One region of the Pseudomonas sp. 24 E 13 genome, then DNA from elsewhere that is predicted to be linked to it. Evidence: riboswitches for the same ligand, from Rfam matches in the RefSeq annotation. Region 1 holds a riboswitch; the other holds the start of a gene.

Region 1 (10,994 bases):
CACCGCCAGGCGCAGGTCGAAACGCAAGCCGATGCCCAGGGTGTCGAGCAACTGCCGGTTATCAGCGAACTGCGCCGGATCGATGCCGGAAAACCCCAGCACAAACACCAGCCGCAGCCCTGCAAACAGCAAAAACGCCAGACCTATCGCCCCTACGCCATAGCGCAGGCGCCGCGATTGCAACCAACCCATTATTGACCTCTATGTAGTTTGACGCTCTTCACGCAGAGCACGCTGCCCGCCACCAGGCAATAGCCCCCCAGCAGTGGATCGATCAGGTAGTCCCAGTAGTTTTCCGACGCTTTCAGGCGTAACGCAAAGGCCAGTGTGCCGAGCGCGAGCATCCACACGGCCAACTTATTGCGCAGCCACAACAGCCCCAAGGCGAGCAGCGCAACCAGCACAATCATCGGCCTTGGATTGAAGCCCCAGCGATAGGGATCAAAGTAAGTCAGGCCCATGGTGGCCGGGTACAACAGCGCCGCTAGCAGTCCGAACAGCAGCAGCACCTGAGCGCGCGCCCGAGGTGCTTGTGGCTCGAGCAGCCCCAGGCGCACCAGACTTACCCAGCCCAGCAGTACCAAGGTGCTGATTGCCAAATCATCGGTAAAACTGCGCACGTAGGCCGCCAGCGGCAGGTCATTGAGGGGGATAAAACTGAACAACGCCAACCCTGGCAACAGCCACGGGCGCCAGGACTGCAGGTAACGCAGCGACCCGAGCAGGACAAAACCGAGGAGGATGAAGGTCAAATGAGCCTGCCATAGCAACAACATCACAGGCGCTCCGCCAGCCAGGCTTCGTTGAAGCTGACATGTTTGATAAAGGTGTTATTCCATGAGTAGACCAGGTGATACACGCCGTCCTGTCCACGGCTGAAATATGGGTACTCGTACTCGAAATCACAGCCCCTAGGCTTGCACACCCGGTAATCCAGGTTACTGAGGAAACGCTGCTCCAACGGCAAGCGCCGTGCGCCGCTGGAGGCCCGGAAGCCGGCGCCGATGATCGCCTTGTAGGCCTCGGGGGCGAAGGGTTGGCCAAGCGGATCCGGTGATTGATCCAACTCGATTACATTGCGCCAGTCATTGAGGTTCGCGTCGGTGCCATACAGGCTGAGTTTGAAGCGCCCGTCACGCAGGTCATTGAGCGCCACCAGCAAGCCGTTATCGGCAGTGCCGACCGCGGCCAGGGATGAGTTGGGATTGGCCGGTTCAAGAGGGTAAGGCTCACTCCAGGTCTGCCCGGCATCATCGGTGCGGCTGGCAAGCACGCGATGATGGGTATCGCCGGCATAACGCAGCATCGCCACCGCGCGACGTTCGTCCAGGGGCACGATGGTCGGCTGCAGCGAATGCTTGCCCCGGCTGATGCGGAATTTATCAATCACCGCACCATCGGCGCTCAGGTACAGGTATTCGGAAAACTTACCCATGAGTTCGTGATAGACCGGCAAGCCAATCGAGCCGTCGGCATGAAAAACCGGCGCCGCACGCACCAGGGTGCTGACGTTGAAAAACGGTGAGGTGATCAGTTGCCGTGGCGCCGACCAACTGCGCCCCAGGTCTTCGGACACCATCACATTGATCGCGCTGGTCGCCCAGCCCCCCACCGACACCGATACATAGAACATCCACAGGCGCTGATCGGGCGCGAGGGCAATCACCGGGTTGCCTAGCTTGCGGATGTAGCGCCCGGTGCCATCTCGGGTCGACTCGCGGGTCGCCAACACATGCTCGGCGCCCCACTCCGTGGTCTTGGCGTCGAACCGCGCAGTACGGATCTGCACGTCGGCGGCGCCTTCACGCGAGCCGGCAAACCACACGGCCATCAAGTCGCCGCCCGGCAGTGCGGTAACCGACGACGAATGCACAAAGTCATCCAGTTGCGAGGACACGAACCGGCTGTTGTAGACCGGCTCGGCGCTAGCGGCCAAGGGCGCGGCCGGCCGGGCGAAAGGCGCCAGGACATGGGCCGGATGACTGCGCCAGGCCGCCCAGAAGACCAGGCATAGCGCCAGGCTGGCGAGAATGAATTTCAAGCGAAAAGACAGCACGCGCATAGTGAGCTCATGGCAAATGCAGGGTGGGGAGTAGAGATAAGACAGCGGTGTCAGTGCGCAGAATCATCCGGCAACCGACGCCGGCGACCGGTCAGCATCGATAACGGCAGGTTGTCGCGTACCTGGAAGCTTTCAAACACGGCCGCTGCGATATGCAAGCACACCAGCACCAGCAGGCCATTGACCGCAGTTTCATGCACTTGCAGCGGCCAATCGGCGCCCCATAAGGCATCGACCTCGTCCATGACCCAACCGCTCAAGCCCGCCGTCAACATCGCCAGGAGCATCAAAATCATCACCAATGCACCCAACGGCGAGTGACCGAGGCGATGCTCCGGGCGCCTGGTGTGCAGGGAACGCACATGGGCGGCGAGCCTTGCCGGGGTCGGCCAGAAGTCCGCCCAGCGCGCACTGCGTGGCCCGACAAATCCCCACAGCAGCCGTACCAGCAACCAGCCCATGGCGTAATAGCCGAGCCAGACATGCCAATCGTCGCCGCCCTCAGTGAAGAAGTAGTTGGCGACAAAGACCCCGGCGATGGACACGTGAAACAGCCTCACCAGCGGGTCCCACAGTGCTATGGAGTTGCCTGGCATCAGCCCTTGATCTCGGTCTTGACCGCTTTGCCGCTGACCGGGTCGTGGTAGATCTCAACCTTGCGCTTGTCCTTGTCGAACCCGTAGATCTCATAGCAGTTGCCATCGGTGATCTTGAACTTGCTGATCTCGTAGCCCTGGGCTTTCAACTGGTCCTGGAACGCCTGCGGGTCTTGCCATTGCGCGCGCTGCTCCGTGGTGCATTGCGGTCCGGCAAGGGCCAGGGGGCTGGCAACAATCAGCGACAACAACAGAATTTTGCGCATGGTGACACTCTCGCTCGTTGAGGAAGGTCTCACTGTGCAAAACCAAGCTTAATGAAGTCTTAGCTGGTAATGAGTGGTTACATGTTTCTCGTCGCCCGGCCTGCCACGCCCGTCTCGGCAGCGGCATGATGCCGCCGATATCACATCGGGAATACACCATGCGCCTATTGTTGGTCGAAGATGATCGGGCCCTCGGCCAAGGCATCCGCGTCGCCCTGAGCAGCGAGGGCTACACCCTGGACTGGTTGCACGACGGCGCCAGTGCGCTGCATGCGTTACGCAGCGAAAGCTTCGATCTGCTGCTGCTCGACCTTGGCCTGCCGCGCCTCGACGGCCTGGCCCTGTTGCGTCAATTGCGCGATCGGCAACAGGACCTGCCGGTATTGATCCTGACCGCCCGCGACGGCACCGCCGAACGGATTGCCGGGCTGGATGCCGGCGCTGACGACTACCTGATCAAACCCTTCGATGTCGACGAACTCAAGGCCCGCATCCGCGCCTTGCTGCGGCGCAGCCAAGGCCGCGCGCAGCCACTGCTGGAGCATGCGGGCGTGTGCCTGGATCCGGTCGGCCAGCAGATCACCTGGCACGGCAACCCGGTGGTGGTGACGCCGATGGAGTACCAGTTGCTCCATCAACTGTTGTCGCGCCCCGGCAACGTGGTGACCCGCGAACGCCTGTCCCGGGCGTTGTATGGTTGGCAGGAAAAGGTCGAGAGCAACACCCTGGAAGTGTTGATCCATAACCTGCGCAAAAAACTTTCGACCGAGCTGATCCGCACGGTGCGCGGCGTCGGGTATGTGATGGAGCTCAAGCCATGACCTCGATACGTACACGCATTCTGGTGCCGGTGCTGATCCTCGTTCTGCTGGGCGATGTGCTGATCAGTTGGCTGGTGCTGCGCGACAGCCACCACGAGATCGAAGAAGTGTATGACGCCCAGCTCGCGCAAAGTGCGCGCCTGCTGCAAGGTGTGCTGGCACAACGTGCGCCGGGGGACAACGATTGGAACCGGCTCTACCAGGCCTTCGACGCAGCCATGAGCCGCGTGGGCGACACTGGAGCAGCGCACCCTTACGAAACCCGCCTGACATTCCAGGTGTGGCGCACTGACGGCCAATTGCTGGTGCGCTCGGCCGAAGCCCCGGAACTGAAGGCACCACCGGCGACCCTCGGCGCCCACGACCTGATGGACAACGGCCACGACTGGTGCGCCTTCCTGCTCAAGGACCCACAGCAAGGACTGCTGATCTGGGTGGGCGAGCGTGATGACATTCGCCAGGACCTGATCCAGCGCATCGTCGGCCATACGCTGTGGCCCAGTGTGATTGGCGTGCCGCTGCTGGCCACCTTGATCTGGCTGACCATCGGCTGGGGGTTGCAGCCGTTGCGCGCAATGGCCCGTACCATCCGTGGACGCACTACCGAAACCCTCAAACCGCTCAACCTGCGCCCCCTACCCCACGACCTCGAACCCATGCAGACCGCGCTCAATCGCCTGTTGCAACAGATCGACAAGCTGCTGGCGCGAGAACGACGTTTTATCGCCGATGCCGCCCACGAGCTGCGCACGCCTCTGGCGATCCTGCGGATCCATGCGCAAAACGCCCAGATGGCCGGCACCCCACAGCAACGGGAGGAAGCCCTGGAGTTTCTGGTCAGCGCCGTCGACCGCGCCACGCGCATCGCCAGTCAGTTGCTGACCATGGCGCGTATCGAGCCGCGCCTGGCCAACCCCGAGCGATGCGAAGTGGAACTGACCGAGCTGGTGCGGGAGGAACTGGCCGAACTGGCACCCCTGGCGCTGGCAAAGGATATCGAGCTGACCCTCGACAGCGACCACCACTGCCTGGTCAAGACCGACCCCATTGCCCTGGCCATCGCCCTTCAGAACCTGGTGACCAACGCCCTGAACTTCGCCCCGCCTGGCAGCGAGGTCAGGGTCCAAGTACAACCGCAGGGCTGCGGGGCGGTGTATATCAGCGTCGAGGATGCCGGCCCCGGTATCGATGAGGGTGAATATGCGCGCCTGTTCGAGCGCTTCTACACCCAGGGGCACGGCAACGGCGCCGGGTTGGGACTGGCGATCGTGCAGATGATCGTCAGCAAGATCGACAGCAGCTTGCAGTTGTACAACCTGCCCCAGGGCGGGCTATGCGCTGAACTGCGGATCAACCAAGGCGCGCCGCTTCATTCAAGTTGAGCGGCTTGCTGGCGGGTTTTGACGTTTTTTTCATGTTTGCCCGCATAAGATCCCGGACCTCGTTGGGGAGTAGCCTGCTTGCGAGTCTTTCGCAAGCGTTCGTATCAACATTCTCGGCAACCTGCCGTGGTACGAACACCTTTTGGTTGGTGAGACCAGCGACACATCCATGCCTAAAGTCGGGCGTGTGGTTGTGTCGTTGACTCATAGCCCGACTGGAAGATCACCCGTGAATCCTGTTTCCCTCATTTTCTTGGCCCTGGCCATGTCCACGGATGCATTTGCCGCTGCTATCGGCAAAGGTTCCAGTCTGCACAAACCACGCTTGACCGAAGCACTGCGTACCGGCCTGATCTTCGGCGTCATCGAAGCCATCACTCCGATTATCGGCTGGCTGATCGGCCAAGCCGCAACACGCTGGGTGGCAAACTGGGATCACTGGATCGCCTTCACCTTGCTGGTGCTACTGGGCCTGCACATGATTCACAATGGTCTCAAACACGAAGACGAGACCGAGGAGAAAAGCGGCCAGCACTCCTTTCTGGTCCTTGCCGTCACCGCGTTCGCTACTAGCATTGATGCCCTCGCGGTCGGAGTCGGCCTGGCGTTTGTCGATGTGAATATCTGGGTGGCAGCAGCGGCCATCGGCTTAGCAACCATGACTATGGTCACCATCGGCGTGATGCTCGGACGAGTCCTAGGAACAGTGTTCGGTAAACGAGCAGAGATCGTAGGCGGCGTTGTATTGATGATCGTTGGTGCAACTATCCTGTATGAGCACTTGGCCGTCTGATCAACCCACGCGTGTCACTGAGCAGTAACTGCTGCAAATCCTCCCCAATGCCCGCCCAGTTGCGGGTATTTTTTGGCCTGCGCTGAACCGCGCCATGGCCCGCCACAAGATAGATAGCCCGGTGCGCGTGGCCGCGTGTCAGTCCAACTCGCCGCCCCGGGTGGTGGCAGTAGGGTGCACACTCCGTCCTTAAAGCCTGCGCTTTGCGCTCGCGCTGCGACAAGGCAAGGTTGCAGTCACCGCAGAACGCACTGGATCAGGGAACCCTACGCTCGCAGCAAAAATAGGAGGGTTTCAGTTTCGTGACATTTGGCCCAAGGCCGCATCGGAAATCGCCGATATCAGCGACGCAAGTCTACTGTTGGGCCATACAGGTTTACAGGCGACTGGCGCCACCGCTAAACCCTCAAAATAGGCAAAGTTTCGGAACGCCTACCCGAAAGTTTCGGAACCCCTCTCAGAAACCGACTGTGCCTATCCAAACCCCCGGAAACGCAAAAGCCCCGCAATAGCGGGGCTTTCGTGTAAAACTTGGCGGGAAACCAGGGATTCGAACCCTGGGAACGCTATTAACGTTCGCCGGTTTTCAAGACCGGTGCATTCAACCACTCTGCCAATTTCCCTTGTGCATCACGGGATTATAGTCGCTCATCCCGTCTCAGCGGGCGCCATAATACCCGAATGAAACACACTGTCAAACTCTCTGCATAGCTTGTTACAGAGCGTCTGTTATGATCTTTGCGACTGAACGTTTCAAAACTGAAGGAGTGTCGCCATGCGCGAACAGAATTACGCAGTGAATGGCAACGCGCAGGCTGAGCAGCTTGAAGTCAGCCGCGTGTTGCGCAATACGTACGGCCTGCTCGCCCTTACCCTCGCATTCAGCGGCGTGATGGCTTACGTGGCCCAGCAGATGCGCGTCGGTTATCCGAATATCTTTGTCGTGTTGATCGGCTTCTATGGTCTGTTCTTCCTGACCAACAAGCTGCGCGACTCGGCCTGGGGCCTGGTGTCGGCGTTTGCCTTGACCGGTTTCATGGGCTTTATCCTTGGCCCGATCCTTAACCGTTACCTCGGCATGGCCGGCGGTGCGGAAGTGGTCAGTTCGGCATTTGCCATGACTGCCTTGGTGTTTGGTGGCCTGTCGGCGTACGTGCTGATCAGCCGCAAGGACATGAGCTTCCTGGGTGGTTTCATCACTGCAGGCTTCTTCGTGTTGCTGGCGGCGGTGGTAGCCGGCATGTTCTTCCAGATCAGCGGTTTGCAACTGGCGATCAGCGCAGGTTTCGTGCTGTTTTCCTCGGTGTGCATCCTGTTCCAGACCAGCGCCATCATCCATGGTGGTGAGCGTAACTACATCATGGCGACCATCAGCCTGTATGTGTCGATCTACAACCTGTTTATCAGCCTGTTGCAGATCTTCGGCATCATGAGCCGTGACGACTGATTGTCAGCGCTATAAAAAATGCCCCGTATCGTGAGATACGGGGCATTTTCATTGGTGGGGCGGTGGACGCTCAGTACCTGTTAGGTTCCATCTCAAGCTCGACCCCGAAGCGCTCGGCAATGTCCTGCTGGATACGCAGCGCCAGGTTGGCAATATCCCGCCCGGTGGCTGAGCCGTAGTTCACCAGCACCAGCGCTTGCATTTTATGCACGCCGGCATCGCCATCACGAAAGCCCTTCCAACCCGCCTTGTCGATCAGCCAACCGGCGGCGAGCTTGCATTGCCCGTCTGCCTGAGGGTAAGCCACCAGGTCCGGATACTGGCTTTTCAGCTCGGCAGCCACGGCCTGGGGCACCAAGGGGTTTTTGAAAAAACTGCCGGCATTGCCCAGCTCTGCCGGGTCCGGCAATTTTTCGCGGCGAATACTGCAGATCGCCTGGCTCACATCCTTCGGTGTGGCCTCGGTGATGCCCTGCGCGGCCAGGCGCTGTTGCACCGGGCCGTAATCGAGTTTCAGGTGACTGGCGCGGCTCAGGGCAAAGCGTACCCGCAGGATCAACCAACGCCCGACTTCATGCTTGAACAGGCTGTCGCGGTAAGCAAACTTGCATTCGTCCAGGCTGAAATCCCGCAGCTCGCCCGCCTGGCGATCCAGCGCCGTGAGGCCGGCAAACACGTCCTTGATCTCGACGCCGTAAGCGCCGATGTTTTGCATCGGCGCGGCACCGACCGTGCCGGGGATCAAGCTGAGGTTTTCCAGGCCGCAAAAACCCTGTTCCAGGGTCCACGACACAAAGGGGTGCCAGGCTTCGCCCGCCTCCGCTTCAACCACCACGTACACGCCATCATCGTGCAGCACGCGAATGCCCTGGGTCGCCATGCGCAACACCAGGGCGGGCACGTCCCGGGTCAGCAGCAGGTTGCTGCCGCCGCCGATCACCAACAGCGGCACACTGTGCGCGTCGGCGTAGGCCAGGGCCTCATGCACATCGGCATCACTGCGGGCCTCGGCAAACAGCTGGGCGCGTACGTCGATGCCAAAACTGTTGAATGGCTTGAGCGATACCTGCGCTTGTACGTGCAAGGTCATAGCCGGCCCTTCAATTCGATCACCAATGAATCACAGGCGCGCTCGATCAGGTCCAGCACCCGGTCAAAGCCTTGTTCGCCTTCGTAGTAAGGGTCTGGCACCTCGTCCACTTCGCCGTCGAAGCGGCGCAGGAACAAATCCAGCTGCGCCTTGCCCTGCGCAGGCTGCATGGCTTTGAGGTTGCGCAGGTTGCTGTGGTCCATGGCCAGGATCAGGTCATAGCGCGCAAAATCAGCGCGGCTGACCTGTTGGGCACGCTGGGCTGACAAGTCATAGCCCCGCGCCAGCGCTGCGCGTTGGCTGCGCAGGTCCGGTGGGTTGCCGATATGCCACTCCCCGGTCCCCGCCGACGCCACCTCAACCTGATCGGCCAGGCCGGCTTCGCGCAACTTGTGGCGCAAGACGCCTTCGGCGGTGGGCGAACGGCAGATATTGCCCAGGCAGACAAACAGGACTTCCATCAAGCCCCCAGCAGGCGACGGACGCGCTCAAGGTCTTCCTGGGTATCGACGCCTGCAGGCGGTGCTTCCAGCGCATCGCCCACGTGGATACGCACGCCGTGCCACAAGGCCCGCAGTTGCTCCAGGGATTCGGTGTTTTCCAACCAGCACGGGCCCCAGCTGACGAAGTCATGCAGGAAACCGGCGCGATAGGCGTAGATGCCAATGTGGCGGCGGTACGGCACGCATGGCGGCAGTACGCCGGGGTTGCTGGCAAAGGCGTCCCGCGCCCAGGGCAGGGTCGAACGGCTGAACGTCAGGGCCAGGCCGTTGATATCGCTGACCACTTTCACCACGTTCGGGTTGAACAAGGTTTCACTGTCTTCGATCGGTTCGGCCAGGGTCGCCATGCGCGCCTCGCCATGGGCCGCCAGATTGGCGGCGACCTGGTCGATGACGCTGGGCGGGATCAACGGCTCGTCACCTTGCACGTTCACCACGATGGCGTCGGGCGCCAGGCCCAGTTGCGTCGCCACTTCGGCCAGGCGATCAGTGCCGGAATTATGGTCTTCGCGGGTCAGCACCGCCTCGGCGCCGAAACGGTTGCAGGCTTCGATGATGCGCGGATCGTCAGTCGCCACCACCACCCGCTCAGCGCTGCTTTTGCAGGCCTGTTCCCACACCAGTTGGATCATCGGCTTGGCGCCGATCATTTGCAGCGGCTTGCCCGGCAGGCGGGTCGACGCATAGCGCGAAGGAATCACCACGGTAAAGGCGGTAGTCATTTATCCAGGCGCTCATCGGTGGTCAGGGTGCGCGCTTCGCTCTCGAGCATCACCGGAATGCCGTCACGGATCGGATAAGCCAGGCCGGCACCTTTGCTGATCAGCTCGGTTTTATCGGCGCTGAGCTTGAGCGGGCCTTTGCAGATCGGGCAAGCAAGGATGTCGAGCAATTTGGTGTCCATGGGTATGTCCTGGAAATAAACGGTTTAAGGCAAAACACGGTTGGGCAGCAGGCGCATCAGTTGTGTGTCGAACCAGGCGACAAACGCCGGCGACGGCAGCGCATCCACCGCAAGGTACCACCAGTCGGGCCGGGCGAAGGCGCGGCACTTCACCGCGTCCTTTTCAGTCATGACCAGCGGCCAATGCGGTGTGAAATCCAACACCTGGGCACTGTAGGGCGCGTGGTCGGCAAACGCATGGGGGATCGGCTGCCAGTGTAGCGTTTCAAGGGTATTGAAGAAACGTTGCGGATTGCCGATACCAGCAACTGCGTGTACCTGCTGGCCTGGCGGAAAGTAGGTAACCGGCTGCCGCTCGCCACTGTGCAGGTTGATCAGCGCCGCAGGCGCAAGGCCAAAGGCAAAGCCGTCTTCGCGGTCCTCGGCAGCACCGTTATAGAGCAGCGCATCCACGCTGTGCAGGCGCTCGACCGGCTCGCGCAACGGCCCGGCCGGCAGGCAACGGCGATTGCCCAGGCCACGGGCGGCATCGATCAGTACCAGTTCGAGATCGCGGGCCAGGCGGTAGTGTTGAAGACCGTCGTCGGAAAGGATCAGGTCCAGGGTTTCGCTGGCCAACAGCGCTTTCACCGCGCGGCTGCGGTCCGGATCGATCATCAACGGGACACCGCAGCGCTGCACGATCAGTAAAGGTTCGTCGCCGGCCACGTCGGCACTCTGATTGGCCTCGACTCGCCAGGGCAACTGTGGCGGCTTGGCGCCATACCCCCGACTGACCACGCCCACGCGCAGGCCACTGCGGCGGCAGTGCTCGATCATCCACAGGATCAGTGGCGTCTTGCCCGTGCCACCGACGGTGATATTCCCCACCACCACAACGGGCACCGGGGACCGATAGATAGCGCCCTCGCCCGCCAGGAAGCGCGCGCGCTTGCGCTGCACGACCCGGCGATACAACGACTCCAGCGGCCGTAACAGCACGAGCGCCGGATGGCCCTCATACCAGGCCTTGAGCAAACGATCGGACATGGCCATCAGGGTGGGCTCGCCGCCTCGACGGTGGTCATGCGCAGATGACTGAAACCGAGCTTGCCGGCGGCGTCCATCGCGGTAATCACAGCCTGGTGCTG
Region 2 (6,784 bases), on a different contig from region 1:
CGCGCTTGAAGGACTATCAGCGCGATGTGGCAGCCGGCAAATGGCAGCAGGCCAGGCAGTTCTGCCTGCTGGACTACCCGATTGTCGAGCTGGAAGGCAAGACGCTGGGCCTGCTCGGCCATGGCGAACTGGGCAGCGCCGTGGCACGTCTGGCCGAAGCCTTTGGCATGCGCGTGGTGCTGGGCGCGATTCCCGGGCGCCCTGCCCGCGCCGACCGCATGCCGCTGGATGAACTGCTGGGGCAGGTCGATGCGCTGACCTTGCACTGCCCGCTCAACGAGCACACCCGCGATTTTATCGGGGCTCGCGAACTGGCCTTGCTCAAGCCCGGCGCGTTTATCGTCAACACCGCACGCGGCGGCTTGATCAACGAACAGGCGCTGGCGGATGCATTGCGCAACGGCCACCTGGGTGGTGCGGCCACCGATGTGTTGAGTGTCGAGCCTCCGGTAAACGGCAACCCGCTGCTGGCCGGCGATATCCCTCGGCTAATCGTCACGCCCCATAATGCCTGGGGCAGCCGTGAAGCGCGGCAGCGGATCGTCGCGCAATTAAGCGAAAACGCCCTGGGCTTTTTCAACGGTGCCCCGCTGCGCGTCGTCGCTTGATAAACTGCGCCCCTTTTCAAGGAGCAGACCATGGATCCGCGCAGTGAAGTACTGCTTCGCCAGGCCGAACTTTTTCAAGGCAACCTGCTGCTGGTCGGTTTGCCTGCCGACGATTTGCTCGGACGCCTGCCCAACGCCCACGGCTGGAGCTGGCACGCCGGCGATCAGGCGGCGTTGGAGGCGCGTTTTCCCGAGCGCAGCCAATTCGGCGTGAAGGTGCCCGAACGCGCATTTGAGGCCGCGGTGATTTTCCTGCCCAAGTCCAAGGACCTCACCGACTACCTGCTCAACGCCGTGGCCGCGCGCCTGCCCGGCGCCGAGCTGTTTCTGGTGGGCGAAAAAAAGGCCGGCATCGAAAGCGCGGCCAAGCAGATGATCCCCTTCGGCAAACCGCGCAAGCTGGATAACGCGCGGCACTGCCAGCTCTGGCAGGTCACGGTGGGCAACGCGCCGCAGGCGCCCGACCTGGATAGCCTGGCGCAGACCTTCGAGGTACCGCTGGTCGACGGGCCGCTCAAGGTGGTGAGCCTGCCGGGCGTGTTCAGCCATGGTCGCCTGGACCGGGGCACCGAACTGTTGCTGGAACACCTGGACAAGCTGCCCAGCGGGCATTTGCTCGACTTTGGCTGCGGCGCCGGCGTATTGGGAGCAGCGGTGAAACGTCGCTACCCGCACAACACCGTGACCCTGCTAGATGTGGACGCCTTCGCCGCCGCCAGCAGCCGCCTGACCCTGGCTGCCAATGACCTGGAAGCCGAAGTACTGACCGGTGACGGCATCGACGCCGCACCGATGGGTTTGAACGCGATTTTAAGCAACCCGCCGTTCCATGTCGGGGTGCACACGGATTACTTCGCTACGGAAAACCTGCTGCGAAAAGCAGGCAAACATCTGGCAAAAGGCGGCGAACTGCGCCTGGTCGCCAATAGCTTCCTGAAATACCAGCCGCTGATCGAAGAGCATCTGGGCATCTGCGCGATCAAGGCCGAGGGCAACGGTTTTCGCATCTACCGGGCCAAGCGTCCCTGACGGGCGTTTGAAAAAGAACGCTTGCCGAAAGGGTTTTGCCTAGGCAGAATCCGCAGCGTCCTAGGGGAGTAGTCTCCCACGAGCGCCATGCTCGTCCGGCATACGTCAACATACTTGGTCAGCAGACCATGGCGTATGCGACCCAGGAGTCCGCACAGACGGACCGGGGTCTGACAAGACCTATGACACGCACACCTTACCCGGGGCGGGAAGGCTGTACGTGTCATAGCCGTGTCGACCCGCCCCTGGAAACCTACCTGATGCTGGATTCATTGCTCGTACCTACCGCAATCGTTGCCCTGGCCGAAATCGGCGACAAGACGCAACTGCTCGCACTCATTCTCGCTGCCCGCTTTCGCAAGCCCTGGCCCATCATTGCCGGCATCGTCGCCGCGACCCTGGCCAACCATGCGGCTGCCGGTGCAGTGGGAGCCTGGTTCGGAAGTTTCTTCTCCGACGCGGTGCTGCACTGGATTCTCGCGGCAAGCTTCTGCGCCACGGCGCTGTGGACCCTGGTGCCGGACAAACTCGACGATGACGAAGCCAGCACCACGCGCAAGTTCGGGCCGTTCCTGACCACGCTGATTGCATTCTTCCTCGCGGAAATCGGTGATAAGACCCAGATCGCCACGGTGATGCTGGCGGCCCAGTATCCGGAGTTGTGGCTGGTGATTATCGGGACCACCCTAGGCATGCTGATTGCCAACGTACCGGTGGTGCTGGCGGGGAATTTTGCGGCGGAGAAGCTGCCGTTGACCTTGATTCGGCGCTTGGCGGCTACGGCGTTTTTTGTGCTGGCGATTGTCGCGGTGTACAAGGCCATGCAGAGCAGTGGCTGGATCTAAGGAACCAGGGCTGTAAACCCAATCCAATGTGGGAGGCGCGGTGCGACGATTCGACTTGCCCCCGATAGCGGTGGGTCAGCTGATGAATACTTGGCTGAGAGGCCGCCATCGGGGGCAAGCCCCCTCCCACATTTTGATCTCGATCAGGCCTTAGGATTTTTTGGCCTGTTGGTACAGCGGCATGACCTTCGGAATCGCCGCCTGCAACGAGGCAATGCGGCTATCAGACGCCGGGTGAGTGCTCATGAACTCCGGCGGCGCGCCTTCCGAGGCCTTGGCCATCTTGTTCCACAGCGTGATGGCCGCGTTCGGGTTGTAACCGGCGCGGGCGGCCAGTTCGAGGCCGATCAGGTCGGCTTCGTTTTCATTGCTGCGGCTGTTGGGCAAGGTCATGCCATAGTTGGCCACGGTATCGGCCAGCGCCAGGCTGTCCTGGCCGAGCCCGAATATTGCACCGGCGCCCTGTTTGGCCATCTCGATGCCGTAAGCCTTGGACATGGCTTCGCGGCCGTGTTCGCGCAAGGCGTGGGCGATTTCATGGCCCATCACGGCGGCGAGTTCATCATCGGTGAGCTTGAGATTATCGATCAATGCGCTGTACACCAGGATCTTGCCACCCGGCCCGCAGTTGGCGTTCATCTCGTCGCTCTTGATCAGGTTCACTTCCCACTTCCATTGCGCCGCATCCGGGCGGAAGGTCGGTGCCTGGGCAATCAGGCGATTGGCAATGGCCTGCACACGCTTGGCGTTGGCGCTGGTCTTGTCCAGAGTCCCTTTGCCACTGGCCTCACCCAGGGTCTGCTGGTAGGACTGGGCGTACATCTGGTCGACTTCCTGGCTCGACAGCATGCTGAACATGTACTGCTTGCGCTCAACCCCCACCGCGCCGCCGCTGGTAGTGTTGACCGACTGACACCCGGCCAGCAGCATCGCTGCAACCAACCCACTTACCGCCAATGACTTCTTCATGAACACGCTCCCTGGAAACATGGCGCGTATCGTAGGCGGACATTTGTATCCGCGCCAGATACATCAGACGTTTAACGGGTGTATTTCGGATCGATCCCACGTGCCGGCCGATAAGCTCAGGCTCAAGCCGGGGTCAGGCACTCCGGCCCGTTGAGCTTGGGATCGTTGACCATATTGGCCAGCACCCGCTCGCGCAACGCGGCGGGCTCAGCGGCCAGCAGACTTTGCAGCACATGCAGCGGCGTCTCGGGGTCCAGCCAGGCAGCCTGCCCCGCCTCGTCCAGGATCAACGGTCGGCGCTGGGCCTGCGCCGCTTGAGTGATGACCGCCGTGCTCAACCACACCTGCTCCTGCACCGGGTACGCTTCCCAGATCGCCGCAAAAAACAGCGTGGAGCCTTCCCCCGGTGTCAGCCAGTATGGGCGCTTGCGCTGGGTGCCGCGCCATTCGTAAAACCCGTTGGCGGGCAGCAGGCAGCGGCGCTGGCGGAACGCTTCGCGAAACATCGGCTGTTCGGCCACGGTTTCGGCGCGGGCGTGGGCGGGTGTGCGGGAGAGGTCGGTGAGCCACGGCGGTGTGAGCCCCCAGCGCGCACGCGCCAGGCTGAGCTGGCCATCGATGGCACGCTGGATCAGCACCGAATCATTGGGGGAGATATTCCACTGGGCCTGCTGGTCGGCCGGGAAACCCGGCAAGGCAGCAAAGGCGGGGTTCCAGCGAAACAGGGCATAACGTCCACACATGGGGCAACACGACTCTTGGGGTAAACCGACCGACAGCCTAACAGACCAATACGTCGGGCAAGCTGTCGGCGTCATCAAAGGGTAAGGGCTGCGCGTCGTTATAGGCGGTTATGAGCTCGCGTGCGCAAGCGGCTTGATCATTATCGACCTCCAGTCCCAGCAAGCCGAAGATCGGCAGCTCACCCGTCCCACCGAGCAAATGGCGACCCACCAGGTGCGCCTCGATGCCTTCGCTGGCAAGCATCTGTTGCAGCAGCTCGCCTTCCATGAGGTTTTCCGGTTCGTAGATTCGCTGCATGGATATACCTGTCAGTCATTCTCGCTGCGGGTTTCGAGCATCCACTCTTCACCATGGACCTGCAGGTCGAAGGTGATCGGTCGGCAACACACCTGGCAGTCCTCGATATAAACCTGATCACCGCCGGACAAATCCACCGTCGTTTCGACCGTTTCCCCACAATAAGGACAATCGTACAGCGCAGTTTCCAGCATCGCAGTCTCCCAGGTGACTTGTGCGTATAATCGCCGGTCTATTCACAGGGCTATTGCCGGCTGAGCCCGTTTACTCACGCCGCCCCTGGTATTTCCTTTACTTACCCTAGCCGTTTCTAACAAGAGAGCATGATGGGCGAATTCGATACCATCCGACCTTACAACGACAGCGAAGTCCCCGCAGTACTGGACCGGCTGTTCAGTGACAAGGCCTTTCTGGACATCCTGACTCACTTTCGCTTCCCGCGCTTTGCCGGCGCGCTGGGCTGGCTGCTCAAGCCGATGATCGCGCGCAAACTGCGCCGTGAGTTCGCCGGCGTCACCACCGTGGCGACGCTGCAGGATAAAGTCGAGTATTACGTCGACCATACCATCGACCGCGCGACCGACGGCGTGACCTACACCGGCGTCGAGCAATTGAAGTCCGGCACCGCCTACCTGTTCCTGGCCAACCACCGTGACATCGTGATGGACCCGGCCTTCGTCAACTACGCCGTCTACCATGCCGGCCTGCCGACGCCGCGCATCGCCATCGGCGACAACCTGCTGCAGAAACCGTTTGTCAGCGACCTGATGCGCTTGAACAAGAGCTTCATCGTGCACCGCTCGATCACCGGGCGAAAGGAAAAGATGGCGGCCTACCAGTTGCTGTCGGCCTACATCAACCATTCGATCCGCAACGACTGCCAGTCGATCTGGATCGCCCAGGCGGAAGGCCGGGCCAAGGATGGGGATGATCGCACCGAATCGGCGATCCTCAAGATGTTCCACGTCAGCCGTAAGGACGAGCCGTTCGCCGAAGTCATCCAGTCGTTGAACCTGACGCCGGTGTCGATCAGCTATGAATATGATCCGTGCGACGCCGCCAAGGCCCGCGAGTTGTATATCCGCGCCACCACCGGCACCTACAGCAAGGCGCCGGGCGAGGATGACGTGAGCATTGCGCTGGGCATCACCGGCTACAAAGGCCGGGTGCACGTGAATTTCGCGCCACCGATTACCGAGCGCTTCGAGGACACCAAGTTGCTGGCGGTCGAAATGGACCGGCAGATTCTGGGCGGTTATCGGCTGTTCCCGGTGCACTACCTGGCTTACGCCCAATGGAGCGATGCCGACCCGCAACTGGACGTGCCCAAGGCCGAAGACGTATTCCCGGCCGATGAGCTGGCCAAGGCGAAGGCCGAGTGGGAACGGCGCTTGAATGAATGCCCGTCCGAGCATCGTCCGTACCTGGTGACGCAATATGCGACGCCGGTGCGTAATCAATACCGGGTCAAAGCCGGGATCCCTCTGTAGACTTCGATCAAAATGTGGGAGGGGGCAAGTCGAATCGTCGCACCGCCCCTACCACATTTGAATCCCAAGTGTTCCTAGAAGTGGGTACTGAGCCAGGAAATGGCCAGCGCCCACCCCAGCATAGAGAACCCTACACGGTAAGCCTGGCGATGCGCCCGTTCGGTGCGCGTGTCCAGAAACAACATCGGCTGGTCAATGGCGCGTTCTTCACTTTGCGCGGTGAGTTCGGCCATCGCCCGTTGCGCCCGCAGGCGAGTGATGAACAGCAGTATGGCGCCGCAGCAGGCAACCATCAGGGCAACAGCATTGATCAGCAGCGCCATCGCAAAACCTCGGCGAAACAGTATTCGGGTATCGGTCCAGATACGAACCTGAACGATAGTGGCTCCCTGCGCCTTTAATGCTCCCTCCCCGTTGACGGTTTAATGTATCCAGTAATTTACAGCGTCACCTGAACGTCACCTTAACAGGCCACTCTGTTGCCCTTCGACGCTTGAGGAGCTTGTCATGCTGCACGCGCAAAACCAGGACCGGCTGTATCTGATCGCCCCGAGCGATGAACAGGAAGCCCTGATCGGCGGCCTTGCCTTCAATGTCCAGGACCGCCATTGGCTGGTGTATTGCGCCCTCGCCGGGCACCCGCATGCCGACTTGCCGGAGCTGGACTTACTCACGGGCGTGAGCATGCTGGATTTCTACGTCGATACCGCCGCCTGAAAGCGACAGGCATAAAAAAACCGGGCTCAGCGATGAGCCCGGTTTTGCGTGAACAGCTTATTGCGAACTGAGCAACTGGCCGATG

What was found. A riboswitch is a leader RNA that binds a small molecule or an ion and turns the genes downstream of it on or off. The one in region 1 is predicted to bind manganese.
Region 2: another riboswitch for manganese. It lies ahead of BFP90_RS15710 (TMEM165/GDT1 family protein); the one in region 1 lies ahead of mntP (manganese efflux pump MntP).

Annotation. Positions count from the first base shown of each region.
Region 1 covers NZ_CVTO01000064.1:2,458-13,451, reverse strand. Annotated here, with positions in the region: gene BFP90_RS03385 (LTA synthase family protein) at 1-192, opposite strand, end outside; gene BFP90_RS03380 (hypothetical protein) at 192-776, opposite strand; gene BFP90_RS03375 (sialidase family protein) at 776-2,062, opposite strand; gene BFP90_RS03370 (cytochrome b/b6 domain-containing protein) at 2,113-2,658, opposite strand; gene BFP90_RS03365 (PepSY domain-containing protein) at 2,658-2,924, opposite strand; gene BFP90_RS03360 (response regulator) at 3,083-3,745, shown strand; gene BFP90_RS03355 (sensor histidine kinase) at 3,742-5,127, shown strand; yybP-ykoY riboswitch at 5,180-5,351, shown strand; gene mntP (manganese efflux pump MntP) at 5,357-5,920, shown strand; partial or broken gene BFP90_RS29010 (glycoside hydrolase family 19 protein) at 5,949-6,056, shown strand; tRNA gene BFP90_RS03345 (tRNA-Ser) at 6,453-6,543, opposite strand; gene BFP90_RS03340 (Bax inhibitor-1/YccA family protein) at 6,696-7,367, shown strand; gene murB (UDP-N-acetylmuramate dehydrogenase) at 7,438-8,457, opposite strand; gene BFP90_RS03330 (low molecular weight protein-tyrosine-phosphatase) at 8,454-8,918, opposite strand; gene kdsB (3-deoxy-manno-octulosonate cytidylyltransferase) at 8,918-9,682, opposite strand; gene BFP90_RS03320 (Trm112 family protein) at 9,679-9,864, opposite strand; gene lpxK (tetraacyldisaccharide 4'-kinase) at 9,889-10,899, opposite strand; gene BFP90_RS03310 (ExbD/TolR family protein) at 10,899-10,994, opposite strand, start outside.
Region 2 covers NZ_CVTO01000126.1:37,508-44,291, reverse strand. Annotated here, with positions in the region: gene BFP90_RS15720 (2-hydroxyacid dehydrogenase) at 1-608, shown strand, start outside; gene BFP90_RS15715 (class I SAM-dependent methyltransferase) at 639-1,637, shown strand; yybP-ykoY riboswitch at 1,689-1,808, shown strand; gene BFP90_RS15710 (TMEM165/GDT1 family protein) at 1,898-2,482, shown strand; gene BFP90_RS15705 (M48 family metallopeptidase) at 2,633-3,451, opposite strand; gene BFP90_RS15700 (SOS response-associated peptidase) at 3,574-4,194, opposite strand; gene BFP90_RS15695 (putative signal transducing protein) at 4,232-4,492, opposite strand; gene BFP90_RS15690 (CPXCG motif-containing cysteine-rich protein) at 4,504-4,686, opposite strand; gene BFP90_RS15685 (1-acyl-sn-glycerol-3-phosphate acyltransferase) at 4,819-5,982, shown strand; gene BFP90_RS15680 (hypothetical protein) at 6,057-6,305, opposite strand; gene BFP90_RS15675 (hypothetical protein) at 6,490-6,699, shown strand; gene BFP90_RS15670 (YajG family lipoprotein) at 6,757-6,784, opposite strand, start outside.